Linked DNA regions of Caballeronia sp. TF1N1. The protein of the gene in region 2 interacts with the protein of the main gene of each other region in a pairwise test. Links are inferred from orthologs where the notes say so. Each region holds a gene or a part of one and is shown on either strand. Other genes may lie near its edges. The genes, in order: dnaQ and dnaE.

The links.
Region 1: the proteins of dnaE (region 2) and dnaQ interact in binary tests that used the Escherichia coli proteins (3 or more experiments, as listed by UniProt). The link is inferred for Caballeronia sp. TF1N1 from one-to-one orthologs.

The regions. Positions count from the first base shown.
Region 1 is NZ_CP084626.1:2,028,731-2,031,863, reverse strand. What follows is about bases 149-2,969. They hold dnaQ (DNA polymerase III subunit epsilon), read right to left. Parts: upstream 2,018-2,969; coding sequence 1,280-2,017; downstream 149-1,279. Other genes in these bases: LDZ28_RS09385 (class I SAM-dependent methyltransferase), read right to left, coding at 2,520-2,969; rnhA (ribonuclease HI), read right to left, coding at 2,047-2,520; LDZ28_RS09405 (DUF2214 family protein), read left to right, coding at 567-1,040; LDZ28_RS09410 (hypothetical protein), read left to right, coding at 149-515. Outside these bases: more of LDZ28_RS09410, read left to right, coding at 1-148; more of LDZ28_RS09385, read right to left, coding at 2,970-3,133. UniProt on the Escherichia coli protein: DNA polymerase III is a complex, multichain enzyme responsible for most of the replicative synthesis in bacteria. The epsilon subunit contain the editing function and is a proofreading 3'-5' exonuclease.
Region 2 is NZ_CP084626.1:995,938-1,000,359, reverse strand. The notes cover bases 138-4,247. They hold dnaE (DNA polymerase III subunit alpha), read right to left. Parts: upstream 3,869-4,247; coding sequence 338-3,868; downstream 138-337. Other genes in these bases: LDZ28_RS04580 (sulfurtransferase), read left to right, coding at 4,082-4,247; LDZ28_RS04590 (glycosyltransferase family 4 protein), read right to left, coding at 138-338. Outside these bases: more of LDZ28_RS04590, read right to left, coding at 1-137; more of LDZ28_RS04580, read left to right, coding at 4,248-4,422. UniProt on the Escherichia coli protein: DNA polymerase III is a complex, multichain enzyme responsible for most of the replicative synthesis in bacteria. This DNA polymerase also exhibits 3' to 5' exonuclease activity. The alpha chain is the DNA polymerase catalytic subunit.

The DNA.
Region 1 (3,133 bases), 1.0 Mb from region 2 along the record:
TCTGGGCTTCGGGCTGGCGCCGTTTCGTACACACGCTCGCCGAGACCAACGGCTGGCTCGCGGTCGGCCCGGCGCTCTACGCAGTCGTGATGTGGATATGCCGTCCGCGTGCGCTCTGGCGTACCAATATCGCGGCGCGGCGCTTTGCCATCGGCCGCTTTGCAATCTCGCTCGATCCCGTCACGCGCACCGCAATGGTCTGGGCGGAAAGCCGCAAGCTCGGTCAGTACGATGCGCGGGAATTGTCGGTGAAGTGGCCCGCGCCCGTCGCCGACGAAGCCGCGCAAATCTCGATTCTTGCGCCGTCGACGGAACCGGCCGCGCCGGCATCGACGATCCATCGCAATGGCACCCTCAGGAAGAGTTGGTTCGCGCGCCGTCCGAAGGTCGAGTTGTTGTGGGATTCGCCGGCAGCGGCGGGGCACAATCGCAAGACGGTATTTCGCGCGCCGTTGGCGAGCGTCGGTGACCGCAACGCGGCGCGCGCACTCGACACGACCTTGCGGCAAGTCTGACGAGGTCGCCGGCAACGCAGAATTTGCTTCTCGTTTTCGATGGAGGAAAGGATGCTGATACGCTGGTTGCTCGCTGCGCTTCACTTGCTTGGTTTCGGTTTCGCCTTGGGCGCCGTGCTCGCGCGAGCGCGCGCCTTGCGGCGGCTCGATGTCGCGCAGTCGGTGCAGGCGAACGATGTGCGTCTGCGCGATGTGTTCCGCTCCGATTCCGTGTGGGGCATCACTGCAATTGTGCTGATCGTCACCGGGCTGATGCGCGCGTTTGGCGGCTTCGAGAAAGGCGGCTCGTACTATTTGCACGAGCCGCTTTTTCATCTGAAGATGACCGCGCTCGTGCTGATCTTGCTGATCGAAGTTTCACCGATGCTCGCGTTGATTCGCTGGCGCGTGACGCTCGCGCAGGGCGGACCGATCGATCTCACGCGCGCCCGGCGCTTCGCGTGGATGAGCGATCTGGAAGCGGCGCTGGTGATCGTGATGGTGATTGCCGCAAGCGGAATGGCGCGCGGCGTGTGGGCGTCTTAGCTTCGGCTGGCGAAGCGCGCGGACGAAAAAAAACGGCGCCCGAAGGCGCCGTTTTTTATGGCATTCAGTTCAGACTGCAACTGCTTGCCTCTGTCGTGGTGGGTAGTACTGGGATCGAACCAGTGACCCCTGCCGTGTGAAGGCAGTGCTCTACCGCTGAGCTAACCACCCGAAGAGATTGAGATTATGTCAGGACGTTCTCGATTCGTAAAGCTCTTCTTTGAACAAATTCGAAAAAATCAGGCGGCGAGCGTATCGCTTTCCGCGGGCGCGGGTTCCGTGCGCCACACACTCGTGCCTTTGATCGCTCGGTCGAGGTCGGAGAGCACGGCTTCATGCGCCGCGAGCTCGTCCGCGCTTGCCGCGATGACCGTGAGATCGAGGTCGTCGAGCGCGATACGCTGTGTGCCTGTCGTGCCTTGCGCGGGCTGGTCGCCGAGCATGTCGATGACGAGGCTTTCCTGACCGCGCGTCATCGCCAAATAGACTTCCGCGAGCAACTCCGAGTCGAGCAACGCGCCATGCAGCGTGCGGTGCGCGTTGCTGATGCCGAAGCGGTCGCAGAGCGCGTCGAGCGAGTTCCGTTTGCCGGGGAATATCTGCTTCGCTTGCGCGAGCGAGTCGATCACGCCGGCGCACATCGTCGACACTTTCGGCAAGCCGAGTAGCGCGAACTCCATGTCGAGAAAGCCGACGTCGAACGGCGCGTTATGAATGATCAACTCCGCGCCGCTAATGAAGTCGCGCAACTGCGCGGCAATCTCAGTGAACTTCGGCTTGTCGCGCAGGAACTCCGTCGTCAGGCCGTGCACCGCGAGCGCGCCCGGGTCGCTGTCACGTTCGGGGTTCACGTACAAATGCAGGTTGTTACCGGTAAGCCTGCGATTGACCAGTTCGACGCAGCCGATTTCGATGATCCGGTCGCCCGTGCGAGCGTTCAGGCCGGTGGTTTCGGTGTCCAGTATCAGTTGGCGCATGAGATGTGTGTCGTTGGTTCGTGCATGTTTCAGCTATCGGCGAGCGAGCTCACGCCGCGATTGGCGAGCGCATCGGCGCGTTCGTTTTCGGGATGCCCGGCGTGCCCCTTGACCCAGCGCCATTCAATCTGATGTTGCGCGACGAGGGCATCCAGCCGCTTCCACAAATCGGCGTTCTTGACGGGCGTCTTCGCTGCCGTCATCCAGTTCTTCTTCTTCCAGCCGTGAATCCATTCGCTGATGCCTTTCTGCACGTATTGCGAGTCGGTGTGGATCACGGCCTGACAGGGCCGCTTCAAGGCTTCGAGCGCGGCGATCACCGCCATCAGTTCCATGCGGTTGTTGGTGGTCGCGGCTTCGCCGCCGAACAGTTCCTTTTCGAGCGAGCCGAAGCGGAGCAGGGCGCCCCAGCCGCCGGGGCCCGGATTGCCCTTGCACGCGCCGTCCGTGTAAATGTCGATGATTTTGTTCGATGCGTTCGTCGATGCGGATTCGTCAGTCATCAATGCTCGTTGCGAGTGTGCGGTGCGGCGACTGGTGCAAGGCCAGGCGCGAGCGCGGGTTTCTTCAATTTGCGCGGGCCGATGAGCCGCATGCCGCGCACGCGTTTCACCGCCGTGATCATGTACGCCGCGCCGAAGATGGGCCACCAGCGGTCGCCGGCGGGCTCCATGAATTGATAGCGTTGCAGCCACTTGTCCGTGACGAGCGGGGGACGATAGCAGCCGAAGCGTCCGCGTTCAAGGTCGAATCCAAGCAATTTGATCCAGTCCTTGATGCGCGTGAACGCGATCATCTCGTGCGCCGCCGGCACGAACGGCCGTCCCGTGACCTTGCCGAACGACTGGCGCGCGCCCCACAGACTCAAGGAGTTGAAGCCAAGGATAATGAGCTGGCCTTCAGGCACGAGCACGCGCTCGGCTTCACGCAGAAGCCTGTGCGGATCGCGCGAAAATTCGAGCGTATGCGGCAGCACGAGCAAATCGACGCTCTGCGCTTCGAAAGGCAAGTCGAGCAAATCGCACCAGACCGTGGCGCGGCCTTCCGGCGCGCTCGCGGCAGGCAACGGACTCACGCTGCGCGAGGCCGCTTGCGGCATCGTGTAGGGCGCGCTCG
Region 2 (4,422 bases):
CGCAGAAAGCCGATATGCGTGCCTCCGCAGATGGCAATCTCCGAGCCTTCCACGCGATTGCAGCCGATCAGCACGTCGACCCTGGCCTTATTGCGCGCGCGCTTGAGCGCCCACGAAAAATACACGTCGCGCAGCTTGCCCGGCAGAAACGACACCTTGATGCGATGCGCCTCGACGAGCTTGCTCTCCGGCAACGACGAGTCGATCTTGCGGGCAAAGAACGTGGGCTTTTGGCGACCCTCGAAGCCGGCGGCGGCAAGACCGCGCACCAGGTCCATGGCGTAGCGTTCGAGCCCGCCGCTCAGTTTGAGCGCGTTCGCCGAGATACCGATGCGCATCAGTAGACGATTTCGATTGCGCTGCCCGCGAACTCGCCGCGCAGCGCGGTGATGAGTTCGTCGGTGGGCTTGACGCGCCAGGCATCGCCGAGCCGCACTTCGCCTTCCGCATGCTCGCTGCGATAAACGATGCTCACGTTCAAGCCGTTCGGGATGGGTGCGGACTGGCGCTGCCTGCCGTTCTCGCGCGCGGCCGGCGCCACGGCCGCCGGCGCTTCCGCACCCGCCGCATGCGCTTCGAGCACGCGGCGCAGACGCAAGGAATCCGCGTTGCCGTTCATCTCGACCTTTACCGACTGCGCGTAGCGGCTGCGCGCGCGTTCGAGGTCCATCGCGGTATCGACGGTAAAGCGAATGCCGCCGGTGAAGGCGTCGTTACGCGCCTGACCTTGCACCACGAGCAACTCGTCTTCCTTGAAGAGCGCCTTGTTGGCTTCGAACTGCTCGTTGAACACGGTGACTTCGCACTGGCCGGTGCCGTCGTCGAGATTGACGATCAGCATCTTGCCGCGCTGGGTCATTTGCGTGCGCGTGGTCGAGATCACGCCCGCGACGAGCTTGTCGCGCCCTTCCTTCAGTTCGCCGATTTTCTGCCGCACGAAGCGGCGCACTTCACCTTTGTAGGCGTCGAAGAGATGGCCCGACAGATAGAAACCGAGCGCGGTTTTTTCTTCCTGCAAGCGCTTCTTGTCGGACCACATGGGTTCATCGACGAGCCGATGCTTTTCGAGCGGCGCGTCGCCCATGTCGAAGAGACCGCCTTGCATGGCGTTGGCGGCGGCCTGATCGGCGGCTTCCATGGCGAGCGGCACGGAGGCCAGCAGTTGCGCGCGGTTCTCGTGCAGGCAGTCGAACGCGCCCGCGCGGATCAGCGCTTCGACCGTGCGGCGATTCACGACGCGCCGGTCGATCCGCTCGCAGAAGTCGAAGAGATCCGCAAACGGCCCGTCTTCACGCGCACGCAGGATTTCCTCGATTGCGTTCTGGCCGCTGCCCTTCACCGCGCCCAGACCGTAGCGAATGGTCTTCGAGCGCTTGCCGTCCGCTTCGGCGACCGGTTCGAAGCGATACGCCGACTGATTGATGTTCGGCGGCAGCACGGCCATGCCATTGCCGATGCAGTCCTCGAAGAGAATCTTGACCTTGTCGGTGTCGTCCATGGCGAGCGACATATTGGCCGCCATGAATTCCGCCGGATGGTGCGCCTTCAGCCACGCCGTGTGATAAGCGAGCAACGCGTAAGCCGCCGCGTGCGACTTGTTGAAGCCGTAGCCCGCGAATTTCTCCATGAGGTCGAAGGTGTCGTCCGCCTTCTGCGCGGTGAGACCGTTCTTCGCCGCGCCTTCGCGGAACAACTCGCGATGCACGGCCATCTCTTCGGGCTTCTTCTTGCCCATCGCGCGACGCAGCAAGTCCGCGCCGCCGAGCGAATAGCCGCCGATGATCTGCGCCATCTGCATCACCTGCTCCTGATAGACCATGATGCCGTAGGTCTCCTTCAGGACGGGCTCGACGCGCGGGTCCGGATACTCGACGATCTCGCGCCCGTGCTTACGCGCGCAGAAGCTCGGAATCAGGTCCATCGGGCCCGGACGATACAGCGCCACCAGCGCGATGATGTCCTCGAAGCGGTCCGGCTGCGCGTCCTTCAGCATGCCCTGCATGCCGCGGCTTTCCAGCTGGAACACGGCGACGGTATTCGCTTTCTTGAGGATCGAAAACGAAGCCGGGTCGTCGAGCGGAACCTGCGAGAGATTCCAGTCTTTCTTCGAGGGATCGAGCCGGCGAATATAGCGCTCGGCCCAGTCCAGGATGGTGAGCGTAGTCAGGCCCAAAAAGTCGAACTTGACCAGACCGACGGCTTCCACGTCGTCCTTGTCGTACTGACTGACCACGCCGCCGTCTTCGCCCTGCGTGTAGAGCGGACAGAAATCGGTGAGCTTGCCCGGCGCGATCAGCACGCCGCCCGCGTGCATGCCGACGTTACGCGTGAGCCCTTCCACGCGCTGCGCAAGTTCGAGCAATTGATGCACTTCGTCTTCGTTGTCGAAGCGCTCCTGCAAGGTCGGCTCTTCCTTCATCGCGTCCGCGATGGTCACGTGCTTGCCCGGCTTGAACGGGATGAGCTTGGCGACGCCGTCGGTGAACATGTAGCCGAGATCGAGTACGCGGCCGATGTCGCGCACCGCCGCCTTCGCCGCCATGGTGCCGAAGGTGGCGATCTGCGAAACCGCGTCCGCGCCATATTTCTGCTTCACGTACTGAATGACGCGGTCGCGCCCTTCCTGACAGAAGTCGATGTCGAAGTCGGGCATCGACACGCGTTCGGGATTCAGGAAGCGTTCGAACAGCAGGTTGTAGCGCAGCGGGTCGAGATCGGTAATGCCGAGCGCATAAGCGACGAGCGAGCCCGCGCCCGAACCGCGGCCGGGACCCACCGGCACGCCATTGTTCTTCGCCCACATGATGAAGTCGGCGACGATCAGGAAGTAGCCCGGAAAGCCCATCTTGATGATCGTGCCGCACTCGAATTCGAGCCGCGCGTAATAAGTCTCGCGCTGTGCCTCGCGTTCGGCTTCATCGGGATAAAGCTGCGCGAGCCGCACCTCGAGGCCTTCCTTCGACAACTGCACGAGGTAGTCGTCGAGCGTGAGGCCGTCCGGCGTGGGGAAAAGCGGCAGCTTGGGCTTGCCGAGTTCGAGCGTGAGATTACAGCGCTTCGCAATTTGAACCGTGTTGGCAAGCGCGGAAGGAATATCCGCGAAAAGCGCGCACATTTCGTCTTGCGTGCGGAAATACTGCTCGGTCGTGAAGCGCTTCTGACGACGCGGATTGGCGAGGATATCGCCTTCCGAAATGCACACGCGCGCTTCGTGCGCGGTGTAGTCGTCGGGCGTCATGAATTGCAGCGGATGCGTGGCGACCACAGGCAGCCCGAGCTTTGCGGCGAGCGCGACGGCCTCCTGAAAATAAGCCTGTTCGCCCGGCTGACCGGCGCGCTGCAGTTCGATGTAGAACGCGTTCGGAAAGAGCGCCGACCAGCGTTCGGCGTTGCGTTGCGCGCTTGCCGCGTTGCCCGCCGCGAACGCCATGCCGATGTCGCCCTGCTGCGCGCCGGAAATGGCGAGCAGACCTTCAGCCAGCCCTTCTTCGAGCCATTCGACGAGCACTTCCGCGCGCCCGCGATATTGATTCGTCAGCCACGCGCGGCTCAACAGTTCGCACAGGTTGAGATAGCCGGTCTTGTCGCGCACGAGCAGGATCAGCCGCGAAGGCTTGTCGCGATCGGCGGGATTGGTGATCCAGACATCGCAGCCGGCAATGGGTTTGATGCCCTTGCTGCGCGCTTCCTTGTAGAAGCGCACGAGGCCGAACGCGTTGGCGAGATCAGTCAGCGCGAGTGCGCCCTGACCGTCTTTCGCGGCGGATTTGACGACGTCGTCCAGCCGCACGATGCCGTCGGCAATCGAGAACTCGGAGTGGACGCGAAGATGAACGAAGCGGGGATCTGACATGACGATATTGTACATGCGGCCCATCGCGAAAACGGCTAAGGGGCGCGCGTTAGCCGAACGGACAAGCCCTCGGCGATTCTCGAAATTGCGCTGGCGCAAACGGCGCGAACGCGGCGGCCCGCGCCTGCGAAAAGACCTGCGCCATTTGCGGGATAATACGGAGTTGCGCGGCGTCCCAGCATCCGCTTTTTGCCGCCCTTTTTACCGGCTTTGCCCCGTTATCCGATCATGAGCATTCTGAACCTCTCCGCCTACAAATTCGTTTCCATCGACGACAGCGCCGCGTGGCGCCCGCTCGTCACCGAACGCTGCAGCGCGCTTGGCCTGAAGGGAACGATTCTGCTCGCGCCGGAGGGCATCAACCTCTTCATCGCGGGGCCGGTCGCGGAGGTGCGCGAGTTCATCGATTACATTCGGAGCGACGCGCTCTTCGGCGACCGCTTCGCCGATCTGCAATTCAAGGAAAGCCTCTCCGCAAAGCAACCGTTTCGCCGCATGCTGGTGAAACTCAAGCGCGAGATCATCACCATGAAGAAGCCCGCGATCAAGCCCGAACTCGGCCGCGCGCC